Regions from separate parts of the Acinetobacter junii genome, predicted to be linked through region 2. Evidence: predicted binding sites of a transcription regulator. Region 2 holds the regulator's gene; each other region holds the start of a gene.

Region 1 (8,125 bases), 870 kb from region 2:
ATCATTATTAAGTGATGATAAGTCTATAAGAGCATATGATGTTCTTAATTATCTTGGTTTTAATAGAGAAGTTAAAATATTATTCAAGTTTCCTAAAAGAGTTTGTAAAAGGAATTTATACAATTACCTTGCTGAGCAATTAAATTCTAGAAATAAACCTTTAATTAAAAAATACTATGATATTCATGAAATTGATGAAATATCCAATATATTTTTAGATCAAATGGATGATCAAGGTGAGGGTAGATTCTATTTGTCATTAAGTGATTTTGATGTAAGAAATAAAACTAAATATAATTATTTTTTAGATAAAATTTTAAGTTTTGAACTTCCATCTAATATTGTTAAAGTTGATATCTTTCTTTCAAAAAATAATGATGAATTTTCTTTAAATGCTACAAGCTCAGGTGAGGCGCATTTTATATCTAACATGTTGTTTTTGATTAATAATTTGTTGGACTATAAGACTAATATTATTTTAATTGATGAGCCTGAAATAAGTTTGCATCCTAAATGGCAAAGAGAATATGTTTTAAAGATTTATGATTATTTTTATAAACATGATATTAAGTTATTTATTGCAACACATTCACCTTTAATTATTTCAAAAGTACAAGTTGCGAACAAAGATATATATCAAGATTACATACAAAAAGTGAAATATAATATTTTTAAAGTAGAACATGAGAAACTTCAAAGTGTTGAAGATGATGAGGATTATAGTATCGAATCTCTGTATTGGGAGGTTTTTGGTGTGTTAACACCAGATAATTCATTTTTATCAAGGTATTGTGTTCAGCTGTTGGATAAGTTTGATCTCAAGAAAATTACTTATGCTGAAATTAGACGTGAATTTCAAAGAATGAAAGAAGCTTGTGACTTAACATTGCAAAGACAGGTATTAACTGATATTGAAGAAAGGTTTGTAATAAGAAATGAAAACTAGTCTTTTAAGTTATCAGTGCCCGTACCCTAAAAAATCTAATTGTGGTAGAGGTCGTGAGATTAAGTGTAAATGTGAAAATACTCCATGGGCTTGCAAAGAATTTTTTCCTTTGAAAAAAAGGTTAAAAGTTAAGTTGAAAAAAGATTTTGATAATACGTGTGCTTTTTGTCAAAGAACTTTAGCAGAAGATGAAGATATTATTATTGATATTGAACATGTTTTACCTAAGCATAAATATGTTTGTTATAGTTTTGATGATCGTAATTTAGTCATTTCTTGTAGGAGATGTAATACAGGAGCACAAAAAGGTACGAGAACAGATTTTATTAATTATTTAATTGATAATAATAAATACGATGAATCAGTTGATTTTTCACTTAATAACTATAGGTTTATTCATCCCAAATATGAAAATACTAGGGATTTCTATGAATTAGCATGTTTACAATCAGGACGTTCAGTATTTATGCGTTATGAAATAAATCAAGAACATCCTAAACTTGAATATACATTCGATTTCTTTAATTTAAAGAAACTCGAGCGTGGTACTCTAGAGGATTGTGCACGAATAATGCTTAAATTAAATAGTAGATTCTCAAAATATTTACCTGAAAAAATATAAAAGAATCCCCTCAATTTGAGGGGATTCTTTTATTTGATAAGAATTGATTTTCTTCCCCCTTTGTTAAAGGGGGATCGAGCGGGGTTAACCAATCGAATCATCTAAATTCGGTGCTAACCAACGCTTTGCTTCATCCAATGTCCAGCCTTTACGCTTTGCATAATCTTCAAGCTGATCTTGAGAAATTTTACCAACGTTAAAGTATTCACTTTCAGGGTGCGAATAATAGAAACCACTGACAGAAGAAGGAGGGATCATCGCAAAGTGTTCAGTTAGCTTTGTACCAATCTTCGCTTCAGAGTCTAACCAGTCAAACAACACAGCTTTTTCAGAATGCTCTGGACAAGCAGGATAGCCTGGCGCAGGACGAATACCGACATATTTCTCTTTGATCAGTTCTTCATTACTCAACGTTTCATCTGCTTTATAGCCCCAGAACTCTTTACGGATACGTTCATGTAAATGTTCAGCGAAAGCTTCTGCAAAACGATCTGCTAAAGACTGAACCAGAATCGCTGAATAGTCATCACCTTTGGCTTTATATTCATTTGCCAATTCTTCTGCACCAAAGATCGACACCGTGAAACCACCGAGATAATCTTCAGGCTGTTCAGAAGGCTTAATATAATCTGCCAAAGACAAGTTTGGTTTACCTGTCACTTTGTCTGATTGCTGACGTACGTGCTCAAAGGTATGAGTACGATTTTGACCTGATTCATCAAATACGCTGACAGTATCTGCACCAGTACGCTGCGCAGGGTATAAGCCAAATACAGCACGAGCATCGAAACGTTTATTTTCAATGATGTCTTTCAGCATCGCTTGCGCTTGATTATAAAGATCAGTCGCTGCTTCACCGACCACTTCATCTTCTAAGATTTTCGGGAATTTACCCGCCAAACTCCAAGAGATAAAGAATGGTGTCCAATCAAAATATTCAACTAAGGTTTCAAGCGGATAATTCTTAATAACTTGTGTACCCAAAGCATTTGGTTTTGGTGGTACATAGTTATTATCAATTTTAAAACCGTTTTCGACTGATTCTGCATAACTCAATTTTGCAGCTTTCGGTTGCTTATTCGCTAAGCGTTCACGAATCTTGGCATATTCAGCACGATGCTCTGCAATAAAGTTACCGCGCATTTCAGGAGAAAGTAGGGTGGTTGCGACACCCACTGCACGTGAAGCATCCGCGACGTAAATTACTGCATCATTTGAATATTGAGGATCAATTTTAACTGCGGTGTGTGCTTTGGATGTAGTTGCGCCGCCGATCAATAAAGGAATATTAAAACCTTTACGTTGCATTTCTTTGGCAACAAAGACCATTTCATCCAAAGAAGGGGTGATCAAACCTGACAAACCAATGATGTCACATTTCTCATCTATTGCTGTTTGCAGAATTTTCTCTGCAGGTACCATCACGCCAAGATCAACGATGTCATAACCATTACAACCCAAGACAACACCCACAATATTTTTACCAATATCGTGTACGTCACCTTTTACCGTTGCCATCAGGACTTTACCTTTAGATTGTCCTTCTGACTTCTCAGCTTCAATGTATGGGTTGAGCCATGCTACAGCTTGTTTCATGACGCGTGCAGATTTAACGACTTGAGGAAGGAACATTTTTCCTGAACCAAACAAGTCACCGACCACGTTCATGCCGTCCATTAGTGGGCCTTCGATCACATCAAGCGGACGTTTTGATTTTAAACGTGCTTCTTCAGTATCTTGATCGATATACGTGGTAATACCTTTAACTAAAGCATATTCGAGACGTTTTTCGACAGATTCATTACGCCATTCAAGATTTTCAGCTTCTTTGGTAGCACCCGCTTGACCACGATATTTTTCAGCAACTTCTAGGAGTTTTTCAGTTGCTGCTTGACCTGTCTCACCTTGATTTTGGTTAAGTACAACATCCTCAACAGCATCTTTCAGCTCTTTATTGATATCGTCATAAATCGCCATCTGACCAGCGTTTACGATACCCATAGTCATGCCTTGTTTGATGGCATGATAGAGGAATACTGAGTGAATCGCTTCGCGTACAGGTTCATTACCACGGAATGAGAACGAAACGTTAGAAACACCACCTGAAATCATGGCATGTGGTAAGTTTTGTTTGATCCAACCCGTTGCTTCAATAAAGTCTACGGCATAGTTATTGTGTTCTTCGATCCCTGTTGCTACTGCAAACACGTTTGGATCGAAAATAATATCTTCAGCTGGATAGCCAACTTCATTGACTAAAATGTCATAAGAGCGTTTACAAATTTCACGCTTACGCTCAGCGGTATCTGCCTGACCAACTTCGTCAAAAGCCATGACAATAACTGCTGCACCGTACTGACGGCAGAGGCGAGCTTTTTCGACAAACTCGTCATAACCTTCTTTTAAGGAAATCGAGTTTACAACAGGTTTACCTTGAACACATTTTAGACCTGCTTCAATGATTTCCCATTTCGATGAGTCAATCATGATCGGCACACGTGAAATATCAGGTTCTGAAGCGACGAGGTTTAGGAAATGCACCATCGCACCTTGCGAATCGAGCATCCCTTCATCCATGTTGATATCAATGATCTGCGCACCAGCTTCAACTTGTTGCTGAGCGACTTCTAAAGCTTCTGCAAAATTTTCTTCACGGATGAGACGAAGGAACTTTTTTGATCCTGTAACGTTAGTACGTTCACCAACGTTTACGAATAAAGAATCATCATAGATATTAAATGGTTCTAAACCACTCAAACGGCAAGCATGAACAGTCTCAGGAATTTTACGTGGTGGAATATCTTTAACAGCTTGGTAGATCGCACGGATATGATCTGGTGTGGTACCACAGCAACCACCAGTAATATTGATCAAACCACTCTCAGCAAATTCTTTAATAAAGGCTGCGGTTTGTTCTGGGGTTTCATCATACTCACCAAATGCATTCGGTAAACCAGCATTAGGATGGGCTGAAACAAAGGTATCTGCAACGTCAGAAATCGTTTTAACGTGAGGGCGCATTGCATCTGCACCTAATGCACAGTTAAAACCAATTGATAGCAAATCACCATGACGCACTGAGTTCCAGAATGCTTCAGCCGTTTGACCTGTCAATGTACGACCTGAGGCATCTGTGATCGTACCTGAAATCATCAATGGAAGTTCATAACCGATTTGCTTAAAGACTTCTTTGACCGCAAAGATTGCCGCTTTACAGTTCAATGTATCGAAAACTGTTTCGATCAATAGAATGTCAGCACCACCTTCAATTAAGGCGTGTGTTGCTTCGATATAATTTTCTTTTAGTTCATCGAAAGTAATATTACGGAATGCTGGATCATTGACGTTCGGTGAGATCGAACATGTACGTGATGTAGGGCCAAGTACACCTGCCACGAATCGTGGCTTATCTGGGGTAGAGTATTTGTCACAAGCCGCTCTCGCGAGACGTGCTGCTTCACGGTTGATCTCAGGTACAAGATCTTCCATGTGATAATCTGACATTGAAACACGTGTACCATTGAAGCTGTTGGTTTCAATAATGTCTGCACCAGCATCCAAATAAGCTTCATGGATACCCTGAATAATCTGTGGTTGAGTCAGTACTAAAAGGTCATTATTACCTTTGAGATCAGAAGCCCAATCTGCGAAACGTTCACCACGATAATCTTCTTCTTCTAATTTATGGCGTTGAATCATGGTTCCCATTGCACCATCAATAATCAAGATGCGTTGGGCGAGAAGAGATTTTAGGGTGGCAAGCGTGGACATAAGGAACCCCAGTATATGGCAAATATAAAAAGCTGAGGCATTGTAACAGAAGCGAACAGAAAGCGCGTATTTTCAACAACACAGAGCACTGATTCTTCAGTTCAATTTTGATGTGTCACAAAACCTTCATTAATTTGTAATAATTATGAGGAATAATGCTCCAAAAACCAGCGAATGAACTGAAATATGACAAATTGATGTCATATTTAGTAGCATTTGTTGCAAAATCAGACAAACAGTTTTTAAGACTTTTTGTTTTTATATCATATTGTATTTAAAGGGATATTTAATTTAATAGACTAAAGATTAGAACAAAAAACATCACAAAATGAGCTGAAATGATGAAATATCAGCTTTATATGACATCTCTTTGTCATATAATTGTCATAATTTAATTAAACAATACAGGGGATTTTTTTATCCTCTAACCGTCTACATGAATTCTAATATTCCTCCTGTTTCGGATTCACCGCTTGCCAACTCTTCGGCAAAATCGACGAATGTACATGTACCTACACCGAAATTCTTTATGCCGGTGTTTTTGACGATCATTGTTTCAACACTTATATATATTGGATTTCAGGTGAGTGCTGATTTAGCGCATGTACCACCTTTGAGTTTATATTCAGTTATTCTTTTGTCTACGGCATTATTCATTGCCTTAGGTTTTGAGTTTGTAAATGGTTTTCACGATACAGCGAATGCTGTAGCAACCGTAATTTACACCAATGCCTTACCTGCACCTGTTGCAGTGATGTGGGCTGGCTTCTGTAACTTTCTTGGAGTTATGGTGGCAAGTGGAGCAGTTGCTTACGGAATTATTGCATTACTTCCAGTTGAAATGATCATGAATGTCGGCAGTGGTGCTGGCTTTGCTATGGTTTTTGCACTGTTGATTGCAGCGATTCTGTGGAACTTAGGAACTTGGTTCTTAGGTATTCCTGCATCAAGTTCTCATACTTTGATCGGTTCGATCTTGGGTGTGGGGATCATGAATCACTTGTTAAATGCATCAACTGGTGCAACCAGTGGCATTGATATGGATCAAGTCATCAAAGTCGGGAAGGCATTGTTATTTTCTCCTTTGATCGGTTTTGCATTTGCAGCAATTGTATTCTTACTGGTTAAAACAATCTTTAAGCGCCAATTGGAATTGTTCCAACCTCCTGTTGGTAACAAACCACCACCACCACTTATTCGTGCGATTTTAATCTTTACCTGTACGGGTGTAAGTTTTGCGCATGGTTCAAATGATGGTCAAAAAGGCATGGGCTTAATCATGTTGATTTTGATTGGTTTGGTTCCTTTGGCTTATTCATTGAATAAAAACTTAGATGCTCAACATCTACAATCATTCGAACAGCTTTCGGCTCAAACAGCGACAGTGTTGAATGTCAATCAGAATGAATTATCTGATGAAAAAGCTCGTGAAGTTTTGACGAAATTTATTCAAACCAAAGAGCAAACTCCAGAAGTTGTTCCTGCTCTTGCAAGCATGACCTCTCATTTGGGTGATCGTGTAGCGACTTATGGCAACTTAAAGGATATTCCTGAAGCTGCTGTGAGTGAAATTCGTAATGACATGTATTTAAGTACAACGACATTTAAACGTTTAGATAAAGCAGATGCTTTACCTGAAATGAATAAAGACCAAGAAAAATTGGTAAAAGAATATCGTAGTAACTTAGATTCATTCTTACAATACATTCCAAACTGGGTGAAGGTCGCAGTCGCGCTTGCTCTTGGTTTAGGTACGATGGTGGGTTGGAAACGTATCGTGATCACAGTGGGTGAGCGTATCGGTAAAAACCACATGACTTATGGTCAAGGGATGTCAGCGGAATTAGTTGCGATGAGTACGATTGCTGCTGCTGATGGTTTAGGTATGCCTGTATCAACAACACACGTTTTGAACAGTGCGGTTGCAGGTACGATGGTGGCAAATAAATCAGGTTTGAATTTTGCGACAGTACGTACCATTCTTTCAGCTTGGGTATTTACCTTACCTGCAACGATCTGTTTGTCAGGTGGCTTGTACTGGGTATTCCTACAATTTGTGTCTTAAGTATAGTTAGAATATTTAGAATAGAAATAAAAGCTTTGCTTCGGCAAGGCTTTTTATTGCTTTAATCTTTGAGCTAATTGCACTATCAGTATATCTGTTGCTAAGCAAAGGCTTAGTCACCTGATCCAATAGATTGTTTTAAACATTGATTTCAGCTCTTTTTTTTACGTTGTAACTAGTCATTTTTAGCTTTGCACTAAACTATCCATCTATGAAATTCAAATCAGCAGCATGTGCATCTAAAAATTCAAATAAGTGAAGGCTATTCCCCAAATGTGGAATATGTTTCCTGACAAATATTAATTATTATGAAGATGCCTATATGTTTGGTTATCCTTATTGTAAACAACGTTTTACTTAAATTTCGTTTACACTCCGCCATTCTCAGAAATCGAGAGTGGCTTTTTTTATTTCTCAGATAATTGCACCAATAAAAAAGGAGCTATTGAATAGCTCCTTTTTCAAATGATATTAGCAATTATGCTTGTTGGATTCCTGCAACAACCCAATCTTGTTGCGAGCCAACAGGTTTAACAAAGTGCCAAATTTCAGTAAATGGTTGTGGCAAGCTATTTAAATCTTCACTTACCGTACCTGTGAAACGAACGCTAACCACATATTGTCCATTTTCAGTTGTGCTTTCAGCAACCATCGCATTGAGATTGCTAAACTCAGCCACATCTTGGTCTTGGTTAGCCATGATGTCGCTATACATTGAGTT
Region 2 (8,125 bases):
CGTTGGTGATGCAACCCAATCTCTGGAAAACCTTTTTTGTTTTTCTTGTCCCGCTAATCGCCACAAATATTTTGCAGAATCTTTCGGGTACGATTAATACGATTTTTGTCGGTCAGATGATGGGCGTGGATGCAATTGCAGCCGTTTCTGTGTTTTTCCCTATCCTGTTTTTCCTCTTGGCGTTTGTGATTGGAATTTCAGCAGGCACTACCGTATTAGTTGGGCAAGCATGGGGAGCACAAAATCTTGAAAAGGTGCGCTGTGTTATCGGCTCAACATTATTTATTACCCTGATCGGTGGCACCTTGATTGCCATTTTAGGGCTGGTATTTGCTGAGCAGATTTTAAATGTGTTGGGCACCGATCCTAAAGTCATGCATCTATCATTACCCTACGTTCAATGGATGCTAGTGGGTAGTCCGTTATTATTTGTTTATATTATTTATACCTCGATTTTACGGGGTGTTGGCGATAGCGTGACACCGCTAATTGCCTTGAGTTTAACCAGTTTAATTGGCTTGGTGGTTACACCTGTTTTATTAAAAGGCTATTTTGGTTTTCCTGAATTAGGCATTATCGCACCTGCAGTTGCCACCATCATGGGTTATGCGGCTGTACTCATTTTTCTAGCTTTCTACTTAAATTATAAAAATCATCCTCTTAAAATTGATCGACAACTGATTCGAAGTATTCGTCACGATCCAAATTTAAGTAAATTAATTTTAAAACTGGGTATTCCGACAGGCGTACAAATGGTCACGACGTCTTTGGCTGGCTTAGTGATTATTGGCTTAGTTAATCGTTATGGCGCACACGCAACTGCCGCATATGGCGCAGTCAATCAAGTTCTGAATTACATTCAATTTCCAGCTATGTCGATCTCCATAGCAGCATCAATCTTTGCAGCGCAAGCAATTGGGGCTGGAAAGTCCGACTTATTGGCTAAAGTGACACGGACTGCCTTAGGCATGAATATCTTGTTTACAGGAACACTCATCACTTTGGCTTATCTATTTTCTAAGTATTTAATGGCGCTTTTTATCACCGATCACAGTGTGGTGGTATTAGGGCAACAGCTATTATTTATTGTGCTATGGTCAATTTTGTTTTTTGGTGCAAGTGCTATCTTTGCTTCAATCATGCGTGCCAGTGGTACAGTCAATGTCCCAATGATGATCAATATTTTGACCATCCTTCTGATCGAAGTGCCTTGTGCTTATTGGTTTAGTTCTATGTGGGGCTTAAATGGTATTTGGACGGCTTACGCGCTCGCCTTTGTATGTCTATGTATTTTTCAAGCAAGTTATTATCAATTTGTCTGGAAAAAACGTGATATTAAACGACTCATCTAATAAATAAAAAAGCCATTCAAATCTGAATGGCTTTTTGATCAAGCATATAAAGCTTAAAGCATCTTAGTTGCAAAAGCTGCAATACGTTGATAGCCCGTAGGGAATAGACGTTGGAAAGAATCTACAATTCGAGCATCTGTTCCAATCAACAAACGGCGTTTATCTTTTAATACCGCATTTAAAATTTGACGTGCAGCTTCTTCTGGTGGTGTACGCAAGAATTTATCAAACTGCTTGATTGATTTGCCTGGATCCATACCTAGGCTCTTTAAGCTGTCGTTCATCTTTGCAGCTTTGGCAATATTGGTACGAATACCACCTGGGTGTACGCAAAGTGAACTTACACCACTCTTTTCAATATCAAGTTCTTGGCGTAATGACTCTGTGAAACCGCGTACCGCAAATTTTGTTGCGTTATAAGCAGATTGAGTTGGTTGTGATGTTAAACCAAAAATACTTGAGATATTGATGATGTGACCATCTTTAGTTTGTTTGATGAATGGAAGGAATTCTTTAGTTCCATAGACCACACCCCAGAAGTTAATTCCGACGATCCACTCTAAATCTTCGTAGCTTGCACCTTCAACGGTAGAACCCAATGCAACTCCTGCATTGTTAAAGATCATATTGACACAACCATGATCTTGAACTGTTTCTTGTGCCCATTGTTTTACCGCTTCGCGATCAGAAACATCAAGCACTTTGGTTGTAACTGTAATTGGATTATCTTTCACAAGCTCAACAGTTTGTGCCAAGCCTTTTTCATTGATATCGCTCAATGACAAGTGACATCCTTGTTTAGCCAATAAAACTGCCAGTTGTTGTCCAATCCCAGAACCTGCACCTGTGATCGCTGCGACTTTATTTTTAAAATTTTTCATTGCCTATCCTTTGTATTGCGAATGAATTGCACACATTTGAGTAGATCATGTGCAGTTTGAGTTATAACCAATATAATTTTGACAATACATATTGTCAATATAGTACAATATCACTTTAAGACAAATGGCAAGAATCAACATATTGCTTGTCATATTAGGTCTATTTACATTTCATGACCTAAGATCTTGGAACGAGACAAAGCATATTGTGTGGAATTTAGTTATGCTAGAGCCGCATAAAGAATCGACAATTGGTAAAAAATGTTATTGTCGAGAGTGTTAGGGCTAAGATGTTTCCACAAACTTCGTTATAAAATTTAACAAGGGGAATAATTTTGTCTACCTTTTGCAAGTTGTGGTATGGATGGTCATCTTCATGATTTTTGATCTGAAATGACAGTAATTCAATGCAAACTCGTCCGAGCCACACGATTTAAAGATTTTTTAGGGAACGGTTTTTCTAATGACGACTCAAGATCAGGCGACACGTAAAAAAAAGAATGTTGACGCGAAAGAACGCCAATTTAAAGGGCTGTCTTTGAGTGAGCGTAAAGAAGCGCGCCGAGAGAAACTGATTGAGGCGGGTATCGCCACTTACGGGACACAAGGTTTTTTCTCTGTCACTGTGAAAGATGTCTGTAATGAGGCAAAACTTACTGAACGCTATTTCTATGAATCTTTTAAGAAAAGTGAAGAATTATTCCAAACCGTTTTCTTAAAAATGATTGGAAAAATGCAAACTTGCTTGACCCAAGCGGTCATCATGGCTGCCCCTGAACCTAAAAACATGGTGACTGCGGGTTTATCTGCATTGCTCACTGCAATTAAAGATGATCCGCGTATGGCACGTATCATCTATATTGATGCCATGCTCGTTCAAGACTTACATAATCAAGCCACTATTCAAGAAACATTGACGCAATTTGACCGTATTATTCAGGCTTTCGTCATGATCACGATGCCGAATGCCCCTCAAGGCAATGATGAAGTGTCGTTAATGGCTACAGGGCTGAATGGATACGTGACTCATATTATTATTCGTTGGGTCTCTGAAGGCTTCAAACAACCACTTGATGAAGTTCTTGCAGCCTGCTGTGCCGTGTTTTTATCCTTTATCGAAACCACATCACAAAAAAATTAAAATCCTTTTACAGTTTTGTTACAAAGCATATACTTAAATGATGATCCGATTAAACGAATGAATTCATTTGATTTATTAATCAGCAACCTGTCATCATTTGGTCATTGCTCTGCCCCACAATTGTCACAATTTATTGCTAAATTCGACTTTATTAACTCTTTTGCAATGATATTGTCATAATTAATCTTTGTAATAAGCCTGTCATAACAACAAAACGGTTCACCGTTACAGATATTAAGGGTATTGCGCTGTGAAAGATGACTATATTTTAATTGTCGATGATGAACTACCGATCCGCGAAATGATCCATACATCTTTGGATATGGCAGGCTTCCAATGTTTGCAAGCGGAAGATGCTAAACAAGCGCATCAGATTATTGTTGACCAGCGTCCTGCTCTTATTTTGCTGGATTGGATGCTACCGGGTGGTGTGAGTGGTGTCGATTTGTGCCGTCGCCTAAAACGCGATGAAAACTTAGCAGAAATTCCTGTGATCATGTTGACTGCACGCGGTGAAGAAGACCATAAAGTTCAAGGTCTTGATGCTGGTGCTGATGACTACATGACCAAACCATTTTCGACGCGTGAACTGGTTTCACGTATTAAAGCCGTGTTACGTCGTGCCAATGCGCTAAGCGGTGAAAAAGTTATTGATGCCAATGGCTTAATGCTTGATCCTGTCAGCCAGCGTGTGAGTTTTGGAAACAGTATCCTCGAGATGGGGCCGACTGAATATCGTTTGCTTGCTTTCTTTATGACTCACCCTGAACGTGCATATACACGTGCTCAATTACTTGACCAAGTTTGGGGCGGCAATGTATATATCGAAGACCGTACTATTGATGTACATATTCGTCGTTTGCGCAAAGTGTTAGAACCCTTTGGTGTTGATCGTTTTGTTCAAACGGTACGTGGCACTGGTTATCGTTTTTCTACACGAGCTGACTTAGCAGCAGGTTAAAACCCTTTATGTATGAACCTTATCCCGTCCCTGAACTGGCACGTGAGCACCAACAATTTCGTTACAGCAGTTTGTGGACGTTTGCAAAACAAGATTTAAGACTATTGATGTTTTTCTTATTGATTGCAAGCTTAATTGGATTTGGGGTTGGATACTTTTGGAGCTGTATCTTTGTTGCCTTTGTTGTTTTCTTCCTTTTGCAGCTCCGCTCGCTTTATCTAGTCAATGATTGGATTTCAAATCGTCCCTACGATATGCCACCTAATTTAAATGGCATTTGGGGCGCACTATTATTTAATGTCTACCGCGCACAACGCCAAGAACGAATCGTACAAGCTGAGATGGTGGGATTAATAGATCGTGCTCAGTCATCATTAGTTGCATTAGCTGAAGCGGTGGTTTTAATCGATGATCAGCATCAGATTGAATGGTGGAATCCTGCTGCTGAAAAGTTATTGGGAATTAATCCTTTAGATCGTGGTCGCAATTTACTCTCTATTTTGCGTCAACCCAATTTCATTGAATATTTCAAAAATAGTGATCAAGCGCCAGATGGAATTCGTCTTCAAGCACAGATGGACGAAGAGCGTTATGTACAAGTTAAAATCACACGTTTTGGTGGGGAAAGCCGTCTCTTGGTTGCACATGACATTACTCGTATGCATAACCTTGAACAGATGCGTAAAGATTTCGTGGATAATATTTCCCACGAGCTACGCACGCCACTGACGGTATTGAGCGGATACCTTGAAACCTTTACCGATCAAGATGATATTACCCCACGTTGGAAACGTGCATTTACCCAGATGCAGTCGCAAACCAAGCGTATGAATGCTTTGGTCAATGATTTATTACTATTATCCAATTTAGAGAATAATAAAAAAGTCGCTAAAAATCAGATTATTGATATGGCAAATCTGATGAATCAATTATTTGATGATGCACGTGCCTACAATCTCGACTATGGTCATACACTCAACTTAGATATTGATAGCCACTGTGATCTGATTGGTTCAGACATGGAAATTGCTAGTGCTTTCAGCAACTTAATTACCAATGCCATTAAATACACACCCAAAGGTGGAATTATTACCATTGGTTGGCACGAAGATGGTGATCATGCCTATTTTTCTGTTCAAGACAATGGTATTGGGATCAACCCTAAACACCTCCCTCGTCTCACGGAGCGTTTTTATCGGGTTGATAGCGCTCGCAGTCGTCAAACTGGCGGCACAGGTCTAGGTCTAGCGATCGTTAAGCATGTGCTGATGCAGCATGGTGCGCATCTCGAAATCACCTCTAAAGAAAATGAAGGCTCTACATTTACAGCCGTGTTCCCGAAAGAACGCCTTTACCATATGATCTAAAATAATTACAGGGAACTGCCAAGTTCCCTGATTTATGATGTTTTTCTATACTTTTAAATAATATAATAAGTTGTTGTTTCATTTCGCTATTTCTACACTTCATCTCGATGTAAAAACGACTTATGATTATTTCTTTAATTCGCAGCTTTGCGTTACTCCTCGGACTCAGTACTGCTTTTCATATTCAAGCAAGCCCTTTTGATCCTTTAATTGGTACATGGAAAGTTGTCGATGAACGCACTGGTTCTTATGTGTCAGATATTGTGATTCGACGCAATTCTAAAACAGAACAATACAGTGCTGTCATCGTCAAAATGTATCCCTCCGCTAAAGAGGTCGCTCCGACTACTTGCACAAAATGTACAGGTGCGTTGAAAGATCAACCTATCGTCGGTATGGAAGTATTAACTAAGCTCAAAAAACTCAATCAAGATGAGGAATTTGGTCAAGGTGTCTGGATCAACCCTTATGATGGTCATAAATACAGTATTCAAGGACGTTTAAGCAAAACTGGTAAAATGCTAAATATCAGTGCCAAACATCCAAATAATAATAGCTTTCGTGCTATGACATGGATTCGCTTATAAAAATATACATCGCTTAATATCATAGATAAAAACATGGGGGCTTTTATAAGTCCCCATTTTTATATGCAATCATGATTGCGTGAATTGGCTTTGATTTAAATTAAAGCTTAGTCGTTGAAGGCAATGGTTTAGTTTCAAGCAAGTGACTGGGTAAACCAAATAAATGATCAAAAAAGTAGTTATAAACAAAGGTATAGCATGGAATGATGATCATCAAACTAAAATCTAATAAGAAAGCTTTAACTAAACTGATTTGCATCCACCAAGCAATCAATGGAATCAAAATAGTGACTAAGACCACTTGAAAACCGATAGCATGGGCGATACGTCTAAAAATGGTTCGTGTCTTAGAATGCTGTCGTTTTTCCCACCATTCAAAGGCATAGTTGTAAAAGAAATTTACGCTGACAGCGATCACCGCAATTAATAATGACAAAGGTCCAGTGTGGCTGATCGTTGAGCCTGAAAGTACAGCCAAAATCATCGCACAAATCAAAAAACTGAGCACTTCATAGAAAAATACATAGGTCACTCTTCTTTTCATTCCTTGCATGACAGCACCTCAAAATCAACAAAAGGTGGATTTTACGTGCTCTTTCTGATAAAAAAAGTTAATCGTGATCAGTTTTTCTGACAAGCAAGGCAGAGATAAATATGAATAGTGAACAGCTGGAATTAATTCTTGAAGTGATTGATCGAGGCAATTTCTCTGCTGCAGCACGTGCTTTAAATCGAGTTCCTTCGGCTGTGAGTATGGCCATTGCGAATTTAGAAGCAGAATTGAATTTAAAATTATTTGAACGTAGCAAAAATTATTTAGAGCCTACCGAGATTGCCCTATCTATTGAACCGCATGCACGATTAATTGTGACCAAATTGCGTCAACTTGAAATGCATCTCACCGAGCTTTCTATGGGATTGGAAACAAATCTTAAAATTGGCGTTGCGGCTGATATTAATCAAAAAATTGTATTGGCAGGCATCGAAGATTTAACGCATCGCTATCCGCTGTTAAATATCGAAATGCACTGCGCAGCACAGCAAGAACTCAAAGCACGCCTTAGAAATAATGAAATCGATCTGTATGTTGCTTATAGTTCATCTACGATTGATACCAATGAACGCTTCCGCTTATTGAGTGTTGAAAAATTTGTTGCTGCGATTTCCCCTAAAGAAGCACAACAGCTTCGGGCACAACATAAAAATGAACTGACGATGTTATCTGAGCTTCGACAAATTATTGTGGCAAGTAAAAATTATCCTCTCCCCGACCCTCGTATTTTGGTCTCAGATGCCTACTGGCATACGGATAATTTATCGATGGCAATTGGGATGGTGGAGCAAGGACTCGGCTGGGGTAATTTTCCGTTGTCTATCGTCCATGAGCATTTTGCTAAACAAAGTTTGGTTCGTTTGGAGTTTAGTGATACCACCAACGGACTAGATATGCCAATCCATGCGATTTGGCCTAGTTATAAACCTCTCACTAAAATACTTCAATTGCTGATAGAACTTTGGGCAAAACAACAGCTTTAAAGAAAAAGAAAAAAGCCCGACATCCTGTCGGGCTTTTTCGTATTCCTTTCACTAGATACAACTCCTGTCATATCTCACATCCTGATGCTCAAACTTATTATTATTGTTTTATGTTTTGGAACTTCCTGTTCCTGATGAATTCATATTAGGGAATTTAACTTAGGCTGAAAATGGGACATTGACGTTAATCGGTGTAGGAAATGGCTTACAGAATTAGTTTTATACTTGGCAAGAAATATCAAACATGCTTAAAAAGCAGCTAACTCTTGTCTAAGTCGGCTGCTTTTTTAGGAACACGAA
Region 3 (8,125 bases), 1.6 Mb from region 2:
ATTCGAGTCATATGTATTGGCAAGTGTTTTGTCGCTTCTACCAAATAATGTGCCGTTGCTTGCCCCTCAACTGTTGCATTAGTTGCTAGGATCACTTCTTCAATTTGACCTTCACTTAAACGCTGCACTAAATATGGGATGCCAATTTCCTCAGGTCCAATACCATCAAGTGGCGATAGATGCCCACCTAAAACATGATATTTACCTCTAAAGCTTCCACTTTGTTCAATTGCCATAACGTCAGCGGGTGACTCAACCACACACAGTAAATTTGAATCACGCTCTGTCGAGGCACAAATATCACAAATTTCATTTTCAGTGAGTGAATGACAAATTCTGCATTCGTGAATATGACTCGAGGCCTCATGCAATGCATACGAGAGTGCAAAAGCACCTTCACGGTTCTTCATCAATAAATGTAATGCCATACGCTGTGCAGACTTAGGACCTACGCTCGGCAAAATACGCAATGCTTGAACCAATTGTTCAAATCGTTCACTAAACACAAATTAACTCGAATATTTGTAGAAAGAATCCCCCTAAGCTTATTTTTCAAACTTAGGGAGTAATCAATTAGAACAAGCCAGATAAGCCCGGTGGTAAACCCATACCAGAGTTTGCACCTTGCAATTTTTCTTCTGAAATCGCTTCAGCTTGACGAGCAGCATCATTCATCGCAGCTGCGATCAAGTCTTCAATCATGTCCGCTTCATCTTGCAATAAATCAGGACTGATCTCGATGCGTTTTACAACATGGCGACAAGTCATGGTTACTTTAACTAAGCCACCACCTGCTTCAGCATGAACTTCAGTTTTCGCAAGCTCTTCTTTGGCTTTTTTAAGATTTGTTTCCATGTCTTTTTGCATGCGCTGAGCTTGCTGCATGAGCATATTAATGTTCATAACTTTCTCTCGTTAAATTAAATCTAAACCACGTGACAGATCACGAATAATATCATTGATATCTTCTAAACCAACAGATACACGGATTAAACCCTCCTCAATACCTGCTGCTTGTTTGGCTTCAGCCGACATTCTACCATGTGAGGTCGTCGCAGGATGTGTAATTGTTGATTTGACATCACCAAGATTACTTGTAATGGATAAGAATCTTGTATTATCAATTACAGTCCAAGCACCTTGACGCTCTCCTTTCACAACAAATGAGACAACCCCACCAAAACCTTTTTGCTGTTTCTTAGCCAATTCATGGCCAGGGTGATCTGGCAATCCAGCATAATATACCTTTTCAACTTTATCATGCTGCTTGAGCCATTCAGCTAATATCTGAGCACTCGCACAATGCGCCTTCATACGTAAGCTCAATGTTTCTAAGCCTTTTAAGAATATCCACGCATTAAAAGGACTCATTGAATTGCCTAGTGTACGGATCACACCATTGACTTCTTCAAGTAAATCATTTTTACCAACAACGGCACCACCCAGTGCACGCCCCTGACCATCAATATATTTAGTTGCAGAATATAGAACTAAATCTGCCCCGAATTTGATGGGTTGCTGTAATGCTGGGGTACAGAAACAGTTATCTACAGCGAAAAGAGCACCATGTGCATGTGCAATATCTGCAATCGCCTGCATATCACCAACTTGCGCTAGAGGGTTTGATGGTGTTTCTATAAATAACAAACGAGTATTTGGCTGTAAGGCACTTTTCCAACCCTCAAGATCGTCTAAATCGACAAAAGTGACTTCAACCGCGAATTTAGCTACATATTTTTCAAATAAGGCAATAATTGAACCGAATACAGCACGTGAACAAATGACGTGGTCACCCGCTTTCAAATACGCCATACAAATTGCATGTACAGCAGCCATACCAGAACTTGTTGCAACTGCACGCTCAGCACCATCAAGCGTAGCCAATCGCTTCTCAAAAGCTTGTACTGTTGGATTGGTATATCGAGAATAAGTATTGCCTGCTACTTGACCTGAAAATTTCGCAGCAGCATCAGCAGCGCTTTCACATACAAACGATGAGGTTAAAAAAATAGGTTCACTATGCTCACCTTCAAAAGTACGGTTATGACCAGTACGAATTGCAAGCGTATCTAGTTGATATTCTAAATCATCATTTGGATTCATCGTTTTGTATGCCTTATGATTAATGGGTTCAGGAACACTCTATTCTATACTCTGGACAGTTTTGCAAATTGCAAAGAATGAACCCATAGGTTTCTGCCCATTTTAACTTTGGCTAAAATTTTCTCACATTTGAATATAAAACCAAGCAATAAGATCACTATTGCTCTCTTCTAGAATCCTATCTGATTAATTTACGCACAAAAATTAAATTCATATTACAAAGTGTTATTAAATTCCGCCTAAATGTGCCAACATTTTGAGCGCCTAAGGTATTTAAGGTCAAGGCGAAAGATACAATAATCGCTTAGACTTCGTGCAATCTTGACTCATGATGAGACTTAAAAAGATGAAATCGCTTGTGGAACAGCAAAAAATAAATTTTAAACATCTCGCTATGCGTGTATTTGAAGCAGACAAATTAGTCTTATCTCAATCTACACCTTATCAAGTTATTGCCGAATTTAAACAAACACGTGTCAGATTCTATGCTTCTGAAAACAAGCGTTATAAGGAACCTCTTGTTTTCGTTGCACCACTTGCGATTAATATGGATATATACGATTTATATCCATACCGTTCTTTAGTTAAACACTTTCAAGAAAGCGGCTTTGACGTGTACCTGATTGATTGGGGTAAATTAACTTATAAAAATTATCATATTGATTTCTTATCATTCATAGATAAGTTCATTCCACGTTGCATTGAAGCAATTCAAAAGCATTCGAAATCTAAAGAAATCTCGTTACATGGTTGGAGTATGGCTGGCATCTTTGTCACGCTATATACAGCACGCCATCAACCAGATGCAGTAAAAAATTTAATCGTATTGGGTAGTCCAATTGATAGTTATGCATCAGGTTATATTGGTAAGCTATATAAAACGCTCGCCTATGTGACAACACGTAATGCGACGATTAAAGACTATATTTATAATCGTCTCCCAAAACTCATGATTCATTCACCAGGTTTTTTAAATTCTTTGGGCTTTAAGTTACTCGATCCTAAAGGTTGGATCGACGGCAATATCCAACTGCTTAAAAATCTGGATAATCTAAAACTGGTTCAGGAAGATGCAACTTTAAGTCATTTTCTTAACAATATGATTGATTATCCTGGTGGCATTAATCAAGACATGCTGTTTAATGTTTGGATGCAGAACCCATTAAAAAATGGTGCAATCACACTAAAAAACAAAACCATTGAATTAAAAGGTATCAACTGCTCTCTATTAGTTGGCGCTGGGAAAAGTGATCAACTGGTAACGGCTGATGCTGCTTTTCCATTAACTCAGTTGACAAATAGCCAAGATGTCACGTTTACTCTTATACCTGGCGGACACTTAGGTTTAATGTCTAGTCAAAATAGCTCAATCGAGTTTTGGCCGACACTTACAAAATGGCTAGAAGAACGTTCAACACATTTAAAAAGGTAAACTATGACTCAATCTGTTGCATTTATCGGTTTAGGTGCCATGGGATATCGCATGGCTGCTCATTTACCAAAATATTTCGACACCGTTTATGTTTGGAACCGAAATTTTAGTAAAGCCGAACAACATGCAACAGAATTTGGAACAATTGCCATTGAACTCGAACAAGCAGCGCAAGCCGATGTGATTTTTTCTTGCTTACCGACCAGCCAAGATGTTGAAAACCTAATAAACAGTATCAACATCAAATCAGGTTCGATTTGGGTTGATTGTACCAGTGGTGTCCCTGATGCAGCACGTCGTCTAGCTGAACAGCTCAAAGCTCAAGATGTAGCATTTTTGGATGCACCCGTCAGTGGTCAAACTATAGGTGCAGAAAATGCAACCTTAACATTTATGGTAGGTGGTGATATTAATGCATTTGAACGTGCCTATCCTGCTATGTCAGCTTTAGGAAAACTTATTCAACATGTAGGCGAGTCTGGCGCAGGCTTTGCAGTAAAAGCAATTAATAACATGTTGCTCGCTGTAAATTTATGGTCAGTAGCTGAAGGTTTTACAACATTAAAAGCACATGGCGTAAATCTAGATGCCGCCTTGAATTGTATTAATGCTTCTAGTGGCAAAAGTCTAGTCACTGAGAATATTTTCCCTCAACGTGTTTTAAGTCGAGAGTTTCCTGTTACTTTTGCCTTGCCTTTATTAGCAAAAGATACGGGAATTGCCCTAGATTTGGTACACGATGCAAAATTACCTGCACCTATATTATCTTTGGCACAAAGTCTCATTCAAGCTGCAAGCTTAACTGCTGAATCCAATAGTGACTTCTCAGCTGCAGTTAAAATGTATGAATCTTGGACTAAAATCACGCTTAAATAAGACCCTTTATTTATGCAATATTCTATTCATCGACACTTTTGATATCTGAAATTTATTAGATAGCATTGCATAAATATGTGGTGCTTTAAATATTACATTTATTTCAATGCTTATAACTTGAGATTATTAAATTACATTTAAAGCTAATTAACTTACTTTAAGTCAATGAAAAATATATTTTTTATTTTTGAATATGAATAAATCATGAAGTAAAAATTACACTCAAACAATACACATTGATTGAAATTTCATGAATAAGCCTTATATTGGTAAGTACGTAGGGATCAAATGCCATATGAATATCGTTTCATAAAGCCTTGATTTATACCTTTTTGAATAGAGGAACACCTCATGAATAAGTTTACGGTTGCAGTTATTGCAGGATTAATCTCTTTTACTGGTTTTAATCTCCAAGCTGCCACACCAGAACAAGAATGTAAAAAGTTGCAAGATGACTACAACCTCATCTATGCATCAAAAGGATTCTGTTTTAAAGACGCTGATGCGAAAGCTAAATATGGTAATGAAAACTGCCATACGACTAAGCCAAAATTTTCAGATAAAGAGCAACAACGTCTCGATCAAATCAAAGCTCGGCAAAAAGAGCTTAATTGCAAATAAAACTACTTAAATAGTTCATTTATAGCTCTCTTATTGAAATCATTAAGGGAGCAATTTTTTAACTTAGTACATCATATAAAGGATTAATCATGGCATACGATGACCAAAATATTTTCGCGAGAATTTTACGTGGCGAATTACCTGCGATTAAGGTCTATGAAGATGATCAAGTACTCGCATTTATGGATATTATGCCCCAAGCGGAAGGTCATACGCTCGTTATCCCAAAAACACCTGCAGTAACTCTACTCGATTTACCTGCGGATGCTGCTGCATACACCATTCAAATTGTGCAAAAGATTGCTCGAGCGATTGAAACTGCATTAGATGCAAAAGGTATTGTTTTAATGCAATTGTCTGGTGCTTCTGCTGGGCAAACTGTTCCTCATGTGCATTTTCACTTAATTCCAAGTTCAGTACATGAATTGGGGCGTCATGCTGCCAAGATGGGCGATCAAGAAAAAATTAAAGAATTAGCAGAAAAAATTAAAGCTGCACTGTAATTTTTCACATAATAAAAAGCGAAGTTATAACTTCGTTTTTTATTATTACTATAAAAATCAATAATAAATATAATTATTACCAAATATAAATCGTCATCAAACTGTCATCTTTCTTTCACTTCTCTGTCACAAAGTTTTCCGATACTGCATACAAGTCAGTGAGCTGTGTAACTTTTTGTACACAAGCAAGCTTATAACAGTAACTAAGGCATTAGCCATTTACAAAAAAGTGTTTTGGAGAAATCTCAATGAAAAAATTGCTTCTTGCTGCTACTGTAGCAACTTTAGCCATGAATGCAGCGCAAGCAGCACCAACATTGTATGGTAAGTTAAACGTAACACTTGACAATGTTGATAACAAAAACTTTGATGGGGAAAGTGACGTTACTGAAGTTAACTCTAATGCTTCACGTATTGGCGTTAAGGGTGAAGAAAAATTAACTGACAAACTTTCTGCAATCTATTTAGCTGAATGGGCTATTTCAACTGATGGTTCTGGTTCAGACACAGACCTTAGCGCTCGTAACCGTTTCATCGGTCTTAAATCTGATGGTATCGGTGCACTTAAAGTGGGTAAATTTGACTCTTACTTTAAAACTGCTGCTGGCAACAACCAAGATATTTATAACGACCACACAATTCTTGATATTACAAATACAATGTATGGTGAAGATCGCCTTAACAACGTAATTGGTTTTGAATCTGACCCTAAATTACTTGCTGGTCTTACTTTCAATGTAATGTTCCAACAAGGTGAAAATACTTCTGACTCGAAAGAAGGTGCTTCTGGTTACGATGATAAGCGTGATAGCTTCGGTGATTCAGTTTCTGCTTCTGTTAACTACGAAAACAAAGATCTTGGTTTAGCTCTTGGTGTTGCAGGTAACTCGGGCGTTCAAGGTAAATACAATGCTTACAGCTTAAAAGATATTTACTCTGATGCTTACCGTGTGACAGGTTCTATGGACTTTGGCGTAATTGGTGCTAAAGGTTTAGTTCTAGGTGCTTTATGGCAACATGCTGAGCCTAAAGATGATTTAACAGCATTTAATACTGGTAAAAAAGACACAAATGGTAAAGATATTCTTGCGAACTACAAAGGTTTGGAAGAAGATGCTTGGGTAGCTGCTCTTACTTATAAGATTGGTGACACTCCATTTGCTGTAAAAGGTCAATACCAATCAGCTACTACTGCTCGTGATGGTTTTGAAGATCGTAAACTTGACCAATACGGCGTTGGCTTAGACTACCGTTTCAACAAACAAGCTCGTTTCTACGGTATTGTTGCTCAACAAAAACGTGATTGGCAAGATGAAGACAACAAACGTACTGTTGTAGGTGCAGGTATGGAATATAATTTCTAAATTGAGATTATCGTTCTACAAAAAAAGGGCATTCATTTGAATGCCCTTTTCTTTTTGATTACTTACTTCTTTAAGAATCCACTTACTAAATTTAAAACATTCTGAATATCTTGATTTGCTTCTTGAGGATTTGTACTAGAGCCTTGTGGTGTCAAAGAATCAATAACTTGTGGTAGAACTGATGCTATTGCACCATAAATTGCCTGTTTAGGCGCTTGTGTTTGTTGTGCAACTTGTTCAACATCTTGATCATCAAATAAATTTTGAATATTTTGAGTTGGAACATCTTGAGCATTTTGTTGCTGTGGATCGACCCAGCTTTGGACCTGATTTGCTAAACCTGCATTTTTTAGTTTGTCTAAAGCACCTTGCAAACCGCCTTGTTTTTGAATCCATGCAAGAATTAAGGGTAAAACTGCTATCAATAACGTTTGTGCTGTACCACTGCGGTTACTATTGGTCTGAGTAGAATTACCACTATTCCCCGCACCTAACTGACCTAATACTGAACCAAGAATTCCGCCTAAACCGCCTTGTTGTTGGTTTTGATTATTTTGTTGTTGTCCACCAAGTTGACCTAAAACTGAACCTAAAATTCCGCCCAAACCACTTTGCCCAGTCGTTTGCTGTTGTCCACCTAAAGCTTGTTTCGCCAGTATTTCAACAATGTTTGCTAAATCCGTCATGACTTATCCTTTGGAATTATTTATTCCAAAAGAATACGCTGCTTTGAAAAAACAAAACAAAGATGATTTGTTAATTTTTGCAAGAACTTGCAATCAAAAGCAAGGATTTAGTTTGGCTAAATCCAACCTGATCACCAGCGGAACTTATCCCAGTTTTCAGGATTTGCCCAGAACTTAGAGTTGAACCAGTCAGGAACATGTTTATAAGTCAAAATATTAAACTGCCATAAAGCAAAATCGCTTTCATGTGTGGTTTTATCAATCAATTGAGTAAAACCAAGTGAACGCAGTAACTTTTCATCAGTTAATTTACTCACGACAACAATACGTTTTGCCATCAAATCTCGAAGCTTGACTAATAGTTGGGATTTTTGAGAATCACTGATAGTTTGCATTTCTTCTGTATCAAATAATACAAAACCTAAATCATATCGCTGTGTAAAAGGCAGATTTAAAAAGTCAGTTACGTTAAAATAATTCCATTGAATAGAAGCATTTTGGTCAATTTTCTGACCTATAGAAAGTGCAGTATGAATCGGC
Region 4 (8,125 bases), 870 kb from region 2:
TCATAAGGCTTAATCAAATAATCGTCAGCACCTTGATTCAGTCCATCCACTCGATTTTGGAGTTGATCACGCGCTGAGATAATTAAAACAGGTATAGAAGATCGCTGACGAATCTGTCTTAAGATTTGCATGCCATCCATCAGAGGCAATCCTAGATCTAGCAGTACTAAGTCAAATGGTTGTTTGGTCAACATTGTTAAACCATCCACACCATTATTGACCCACTCCACTTCAAACTGATGATAGCGCAGTAAAGTCAAGGTTGACTCTGCGATCATAAAGTCATCTTCGATCATCAAGATTTTAGTCATGATTTCCTCATTCTTAGGAATTTGAACATGCAGACAGCATGTCATTTTGTGAATCAATTACTTTCGTTTTGACATTCAGCAAGCTCAATAAAGTTGGGAATAAATTGTCTTGGCTTAATGCTTTAGTTTTTTGCTGTGTTAAACACTGGACTTGACGACTGGCTTGTTGCTTCCACGCATCAGAGAACCACATCAACATCGGTACATGTGTTTGCTGACTTGGTGCAATCGCATATGGTGCGCCATGAAGATACATACCACTTTCACCTGTTGATTCACCATGATCTGATAAATACCACAAACCTGTCTCATACTGCGTTGTATTTTTTAATGTTTCAATCAATGAATCTAACACATAGTCAGTGTACAACAAGGTATTGTCATAACTATTAATCAGTGCATCTTGACTACATCCTTGGATGGCATTGGTATCACAAGTTGGTTTAAAGACTTTGAACTGCGGCGGAACACGTTTGTAATACGCAGGTCCATGACTACCCATTTGATGTAAAACGATCAATCGAGGTTGCGTGTCATTTTTAGAAATAGTTGCGATATATGTTTTCAAACTATCAATTAAAAGATCATCAAAACATTCACCTTCTTCACACCATTTCTGCTGGATAGGTTCAGGTATTTTAAACTGCTCAACGCGGTCACAAGCGCCCTTGCATCCAGAGTTATTATCAATCCAAGTAACTTTATAGCCAGCACGTTGTGCGATATCAAGTAAACCTTCTCGATGACTGGCAAGCCCTTCATCATAATCTTTACGAGGCATACCAGAGAACATACATGGCACTGAAACCGCCGTTGCTGTACCACATGAACTTACTTGAGAGAAGTTAATAAGATCTTGTTTTGATAATTTCGGGTTAGTATTTTTCGCATAACCATTTAAAGAAAAGTTTTCAGCACGAGCCGTCTCACCTACCACTAAAACCATCAATTTCGGACGAGTAGTATTGTCTTTTCCAAGTTTTGCATCAGTTCCATAAGTGACCAATGGTAAATTTTCTTTAGGCGCTTTCTTTTTATAATAAGACACAAAAGAAGCAATCATATTTTGTGGAGAGATCATCCCTTTTAAATCACGATTTTCACGAAAGATTGCTGCAAAATCCACGTAAAATACGAACAACAACCCACCCACCATCGCTAGTGATACGATCGTCGCCATGACCTTCTTCAACAACTGTTTCAAGATCGGTTCAGATTTCAGTTTTACGATCAATATGGCAATAATCGGTAATACGGTCATGCCCAGTGTCCAAGTGACCAAATGTATGGACCACGTATCTCTTGCTTCAGCGATATCTGTTTGCATCAAATTCTGAATCTGATCTGAAGTGATTAACACCCCTAATGTGCTGACAGCATATGAAGCAAATCCACCAATAAATACCATGGCGATTGCAACAGGCTTGGCTGTCCATTTCCAGTTCAAAAGTTGAAAAAGAAAGAAATAGGCTGAGACAACGACTACAGCTGAAGCGGCTACGAATAACCCTGCTTTAATACCTGTATAAGGTGTAAGCGACTGAAGCTTTTCATAAAAAGCAAAATTTAAGAAAAGTCCTAACCAAATTGAAAGCAATAGGTTAAACGTGAGTAGCGAAATAGGCTTTGCCCTTAGTTTTTTCAGCAGCATAGTCATCGTCACAATCGGAGAGATAATTTTGTATGCGACAAAGATAGAAGCTGAAACTTAAAAATCACTTAAAGCAACATGACTCGTGCAAAAAATGCAGAATTTACCTTAAAAAAATAACAATATTTATCATATAGATAATAATTAATTAGAGTTAATAATAATCATTATCAAAAATCATATATTATATTTAAAATAAATGTCATTTGAGCCAATAAAAAAAACACCCAATAAGAACCTTATGGGTGTTTTTAGAATTACATGGTTTAGAATTTGAATTCTAAACCTATGCCGCCTACAGGTTGCTTGTCTTTTTTGTCCGCTTGCTCAAGCGTTAAATAGCCAGCATAACCATAAGTTTTTACTTGCTTACTAAATGCATAATCCGCACCTGCAATGACTTGCTTAGCTTTGAAGTCAGCACTGTTGTCTTTGAAACTGGTATCGTTTTGGCTGTATTGAGCTTTCACTGTCCAGTTTTTAGACTGTGGAATGTTATATTCAGCACCAACTAACCAACCTTGTGCATCATCAATATTTTTAGCTTTTGCAGCCCATTTAGTTGCATCACCCGCATCAGCATAAGAAGTTTCTTCAACTTCTGAACTTTGATAAAGTGCTTTAAGCGCTAAACCTTCAATTGGATTTAATCGACCAATCGCACGAACTGTATTTGCAGCAGCAAACACTGATCCACCTGCAATTTCAGGATCAGATGCATTTAAAATACCTTTACCTAAGAACGTACTTGGGATCGCTTTGTCATAACCGAGACCCGCAACAAAAAGTGGGTTTTCATAAGTTACCGAAGCTGACCAAGCATCACCTAAGCCCTGACCTTCAACTTTGGCACCACCACTGCTTTGCTTAATTCCAGTCGCCTCACCTGTTGCCAGTAAAGCATTAAATTTAAATGCACCATCAAGAACTTTGACTGCAGGTGACTCATAGATCACTACATTATCAATACGGTTTTCACCAGTAAAAATCCCTGTTACATCTGCTTTGTTAGCAACATAGTTGTTGAAGGTATCTACAACACTAGAGAGTTGCTTGACTGGTGTGTCATGTTTACCAATTTTCACTGTACCCAACTTGCTGTCTTTTAAGCCAACAAAACGGTTACGTTGAGTCCAATCACTGCTGTCACCATCTGCACTGAATCCCCATTCAGCAGCATAAACAGCACTTAAACGCTCTGTTAATTTCTCATCACCTTTGAATCCGATAAAGGTGCTGTTCGAACTAATTTCCCAAACATCCTTGTTTGATTTTGTCGCATTTTTTTCTGGTAGATAATCAACACTCGCGTCGATTTCACCGTAGATTGTTGGTGCTGCAAAAGTAGAGGTTGCAAGTAAACCTAATACTGCTGCTGTTACAATTTTGATTTTCATTTTTGCCATCCTAGTTAAATTTGTAACAAATCCTACACATTAACTTTATATGACAAAACGATTAAAATCTTATTTATTTATTTCATTTTCGACTAAAGTTTAATTTTTAGCCGAGACTAACACCTTATCTTTTTTTATTATATCCACACCAAAAAATATTTATTAGTCAGTGATTTATAATGTTATCCATCATATTTTAAACTCAAGAAATAGAGCTAAAAAACAATTGAATGAAGAAATAAATTTATCGAAAAGCCTTAGATTGCCACCTTAAAATATTACAGTTTAATATCTAAGGTTTATAAATTTGTAATCAACCTTGATTAATATTTACATATTTCTTCCAATTAAAAATTGGTAGCAAACAAATGAATGATATTAGAAAAATTACAGACAAATAATAGTAATATCCAAGCAAATCACCAAGTAATCCACTTAGTAAATATAATAAACCACTGACTGTCGCCATAACTGAAACCTGCAAAGTAAAGTCAGTTCCCGCAAAGTGTTTACGGCTGTAGTTCATAATTAAGCTGAGCATGACCACCAACAACATCGCGGAACATGCATCTTCAAAGGCGTTGATTGCATATATTACAGAAGAATCAATTTTTTTATTATGTTCAAATACATAACCCAAATAAACATAGAAAAATAGACTTAGAATTTTTAACATAGAAAATATAATCAAGGCATAAGCCTTAGACAGATATTTTAACACCCCCCCTGCAATTGCTGCACCTAACAATGCAGCCACAGCACCTAAAATTGTAATATAAAGTCCAATTTGAGAAAAAGTTAAACCTAAATCAACAGCAAGTGGTTTTAATATAGGGCCTGTCAATCCATCAACAATCTTAAAAGTGATTAATACTAGCAACCATGCTTTTAACTGTGGAGACGAGCTAAAATAATGAAGATATTGTTTAATCGCATCAATTTTTGAATGATTTGAGCTGTTATTTAAACTTATCGATTTAATTCGTTCAGGTTCTTTATGAAATAAAATAGGAATGGTATTCAGGAATACTAAAACCGCCAACAATAAAAATGTTTTTTGCCAATATAACCAATCCAAGCACCAAAGTACGACACCTCCACCGACGATAAACCCTAACCGAGAACCAATCACTTGAAAGGTATTACCCCAGTGTAATTGATCATTTTTAAGTAAATTAACAGCTAAAGCATCCGTCGCAATATCTTGTGTTGCACCTGTAAGATTTATACATAACAGCAAAGTAAAGAAGATTAATAAATACAGAGGTTGATCAAGTGCATGAATCGGAAAAAAGGACAATATCACCAAAATAATAACACTAGCGAATTGAGTAGGAATAATCCAACTGCGATAGTGACCTAAATTCGAGATTGCATAACGATCAACATATGCAGCCCAAAAGATTTTGATCGACCACGGCAACATCAATAATCCAAAACCGCCGATATGTGCTAGAGATACACCTTGAGATCTTAAAATCACAGGTAAAGCATGTGTCATAAAACCGACAGGTAATCCTTGTGCCCAATACAACGAAAATAGCAATAAATAGATTTGACGAAGATTAGGCATGTAAGGCTGTTCCTAAAGTATTTCTTTGTAACTTCAACTATCTAATCCTCTCAAAACCACCACATTAAAATCTCATTTTTTGCCAATGCGATGCAGATAGTGAGAGTTTAAGATGGTTAAAGTTGTCATTATTTTTCTGAACCTATGTCACAACATTTTCCTGAATTACCGCCTCTAGTACCACAAAGAGGAACCAATTATAGCCGTGCATTGTGTAAGAAACTCTTTCTAAGTCAAGGTTGGAAAGTGGTTGGTGAAATTCCAAACTTACCCAAAGCAGTCGCTATTATCTCACCACATACGTCTAATATTGATGGGTGGTACGGTTTTCTTGCGATTGGCGGTTTGGGGCTCAAGATTACGGTTCTAGGCAAAGATACACTATTTAAGCCTCCGTTTAAGCCCCTTCTCAACTGGGCGGGATTAATCCCTGTGCATCGTGATAGTACCAATGGTTTGACTGAACAGGTCGTTGCGGAAATTCAAAAGTGCGATCGAATCTGGGTCGGAATGGCACCTGAAGGGACGCGTAAAAAAGCCGAAAAAATGAAAAGTGGCTTTTACCATATTGCACATGCAGCAGGCATTCCGATTGTGATGTTTTCTTTTGATTATGACCACAAAACGATTTACTGCTTAGGTGCCTTTACGCCAACAGGTCATTATCAACAAGATCTTGAAAAAATTATGGGTTTTTACAAAGGACATTTTTCTCCCAAAAATCCCAATTGGTTAGCAGAGCCATTACAAAAACTTGTGAAAAAAAACTAGAAAATCGAGGGCAAATCTGCTGAGATGTGCCCATCTTTTCGTCGATTTTATCTCCTTTTGATATGAAAATTGCTCAACTCTCCTGTTTAGCACTTGTTAGCTTGACATTATTTGGTTGTGATCAAGTTGCAAAAAAAACGCCACCAACTTCAACCTTAAAAGCACGTGAGCCCGTGATTGCTTTAGCATTAGGCGGTGGCGGTGCTAAAGGCTTTTCACATATTGGCGTCATCAAAGTCCTTGAGTCACATGGCATTAAAGCTAAAATTGTGACCGGCACCAGTGCTGGCAGCTTTGTTGGTAGCATTTATGCAAGTGGGCAAACGCCTTATCAGATGCAAAGTCTTGCATTAAAACTACAAGAGTCTGACATCCGTGATCTCACCTTAAATAGCCAAGGTTTTATCATGGGGCAAAAACTTCAGAATTATGTCAACAGTCAAGTTGCCAACAAACCGATTGAGAAATTCCCAATACGTTTTGCTGCTGTAGCAACTCGTTTAGACAACGGCAAGAAAGCTGAATTTATTAAAGGCAATGCAGGTCAAGCTGTACGTGCATCATGTAGTATTCCAAATGTCTTTGTGCCAACGGTCATCGGTGGTACCAAATATGTCGACGGTGGTTTAGTCAGCCCTATTCCTGTAAAAACAGCGAAAGATATGGGTGCTGATATCGTAATCGCGGTTGATATTTCTGCGCGTCCTACAGGTGATAAACCCATGAATATGTGGGGATTACTAGATCAGACGATTAATATCATGGGTCAGCAAAGTATTAACGAAGAACTTAATCAAGCTACTGTCGTGATTCAGCCGAAAGTCGGTCATCTCGGTGTACTTGATCTAAAATCAAGTAACCAAGCTATCTTAGAAGGTGAAAAGGCGGCTCAAGCCAAGATCACAGCGATCCGAGCTGCAATTACTAACTTCAAAAAATCCCCTGCAGCATTTAAACCTGCCCCTCGACCAAAATTCTAAAACACATTCATTATCTTTATATATTCATAAAGATAATCATCTGTTACAGTGCTAGAGGTGAATATTTTTTCACCTCTATTTACCGTTTAACGATACGAGCAAATCTATGGAATTTGTAGTTGAGCCTTGGCACTGGTTGGTATTAGGTATTTTGTTAATTCTTTCAGAATTGGTATTACCTGCATTTGCTGCACTATGGTTTGGTATAGCAGCAGTGATGGTGTGTATTTTACTTTGGCTTTTCCCAATGATGGGCTTTACCACTCAAGTGATCACTTGGGGGATTTTATCGATTTTATGTACGATTCTTTGGTTTAAATTTATAAAACCACTCTCAATTGATAAGACCAAAGCGGGTTTATCCCGTGAAGCAACCATTGGTCAAGTAGGAATGGTCATCCAAACTGGACTGGATCACAGTCAAATCGTGGTGCGTTTTCCAATGCCTGTACTCGGCTCTGATGAGTGGAACTGTCGAAGCACAGCTCCTGTAAAAGTCGGAGATCGTGTTCGTGTTATTGATATCATGGGTAATGATTTAGTTGTTCAACCGCATAGCACTTCATAAACATAAAGAGGGTTTCTAATGTCTGTCGGTACTATTGTTGTTTTAGCGCTCTTCGCTTTTGTTGGTATAACCATTTTTAAAGGGGTTCGAATTGTTCCCCAAGGTTATAAATGGATTGTTCAACGTCTTGGTAAATACCATACCACGTTGAATCCAGGTCTCAATTTTGTGATTCCATATGTAGATGAAGTTGCATATAAAATCACGACGAAAGATATTGTGTTAGATATTCCATCACAAGAAGTGATCACACGTGATAACGCTGTGTTAGTGATGAATGCCGTTGCTTATATCAATCTGACCACACCAGAAAAAGCTGTGTATGGTATCGAAAACTATACTTGGGCGATTCAAAATCTTGTACAAACTTCTCTGCGCTCGATCGTAGGTGAAATGGATTTGGATGATGCCTTGTCATCACGTGATCATATCAAAGCGAAATTAAAGGCTGCTATTTCAGATGATATTTCTGATTGGGGGATTACACTTAAAACTGTAGAAATTCAAGATATTCAACCATCACATACGATGCAATCTGCAATGGAAGCACAGGCTGCAGCTGAACGTCAGCGTCGTGCAACTGTTACTAAAGCTGATGGTGAAAAACAAGCAGCGATTTTGGAAGCTGAAGGACGTCTCGAAGCCTCTCGTCGTGATGCAGAAGCTCAAGTTGTTCTTGCAGAAGCATCAGCGAAAGCAATTAATATGGTGACCAATGCTGTTGGCGACAAAGAAATTCCTGTTGCTTACCTATTGGGCGAACAATATGTAAAAGCTATGCAAGATATGGCGAAATCGAATAATGCAAAAACAGTGGTTTTACCAGCCGATGTTTTAAATACAATTCGTGGTCTTATGGGACGTTAATTGTTTT

Evidence for each region. The regulator PhoB, encoded in region 2, activates phosphate uptake and scavenging genes when phosphate is short. The targets are predictions, from matches to a motif close to TGTCATNAANCTGTCATAA.
Region 1: a site for PhoB is predicted at 5,711-5,729, ahead of H2677_RS04615 (inorganic phosphate transporter). Genes of this name have one in related genera too.
Region 3: a site for PhoB is predicted at 5,627-5,645, ahead of H2677_RS08200 (porin). Genes of this name have one in related genera too.
Region 4: a site for PhoB is predicted at 3,635-3,653, ahead of H2677_RS12045 (porin). Genes of this name have one in related genera too.

The regions. Positions count from the first base shown of each region.
Region 1 covers NZ_CP059558.1:958,494-966,618, forward strand. Annotated here, with positions in the region: gene H2677_RS04600 (AAA family ATPase) at 1-946, shown strand, start outside; gene H2677_RS04605 (HNH endonuclease domain-containing protein) at 936-1,568, shown strand; gene metH (methionine synthase) at 1,653-5,339, opposite strand; gene H2677_RS04615 (inorganic phosphate transporter) at 5,776-7,404, shown strand; gene H2677_RS04620 (Tim44 domain-containing protein) at 7,883-8,125, opposite strand, start outside.
Region 2 covers NZ_CP059558.1:89,807-97,931, reverse strand. Annotated here, with positions in the region: gene H2677_RS00460 (MATE family efflux transporter) at 1-1,352, shown strand, start outside; gene H2677_RS00455 (SDR family NAD(P)-dependent oxidoreductase) at 1,406-2,233, opposite strand; gene H2677_RS00450 (TetR/AcrR family transcriptional regulator) at 2,697-3,374, shown strand; gene phoB (phosphate regulon transcriptional regulator PhoB) at 3,625-4,335, shown strand; gene phoR (phosphate regulon sensor histidine kinase PhoR) at 4,344-5,702, shown strand; gene H2677_RS00435 (DUF2147 domain-containing protein) at 5,825-6,289, shown strand; gene H2677_RS00430 (PACE efflux transporter) at 6,390-6,842, opposite strand; gene H2677_RS00425 (LysR family transcriptional regulator) at 6,938-7,825, shown strand.
Region 3 covers NZ_CP059558.1:1,728,379-1,736,503, forward strand. Annotated here, with positions in the region: gene recR (recombination mediator RecR) at 1-506, opposite strand, end outside; gene H2677_RS08170 (YbaB/EbfC family nucleoid-associated protein) at 574-903, opposite strand; gene H2677_RS08175 (O-succinylhomoserine sulfhydrylase) at 916-2,103, opposite strand; gene H2677_RS08180 (alpha/beta fold hydrolase) at 2,450-3,535, shown strand; gene H2677_RS08185 (NAD(P)-dependent oxidoreductase) at 3,539-4,411, shown strand; gene H2677_RS08190 (YARHG domain-containing protein) at 4,763-5,032, shown strand; gene H2677_RS08195 (HIT family protein) at 5,122-5,535, shown strand; gene H2677_RS08200 (porin) at 5,784-6,899, shown strand; gene H2677_RS08205 (YidB family protein) at 6,962-7,585, opposite strand; gene H2677_RS08210 (DUF6231 family protein) at 7,717-8,125, opposite strand, start outside.
Region 4 covers NZ_CP059558.1:2,613,725-2,621,849, forward strand. Annotated here, with positions in the region: gene H2677_RS12035 (DNA-binding response regulator PmrA) at 1-311, opposite strand, end outside; gene H2677_RS12040 (phosphoethanolamine transferase) at 325-1,962, opposite strand; gene H2677_RS12045 (porin) at 2,229-3,359, opposite strand; gene H2677_RS12050 (MFS transporter) at 3,673-4,932, opposite strand; gene H2677_RS12055 (lysophospholipid acyltransferase family protein) at 5,077-5,703, shown strand; gene H2677_RS12060 (patatin-like phospholipase family protein) at 5,766-6,683, shown strand; gene H2677_RS12065 (NfeD family protein) at 6,790-7,251, shown strand; gene H2677_RS12070 (SPFH domain-containing protein) at 7,270-8,118, shown strand.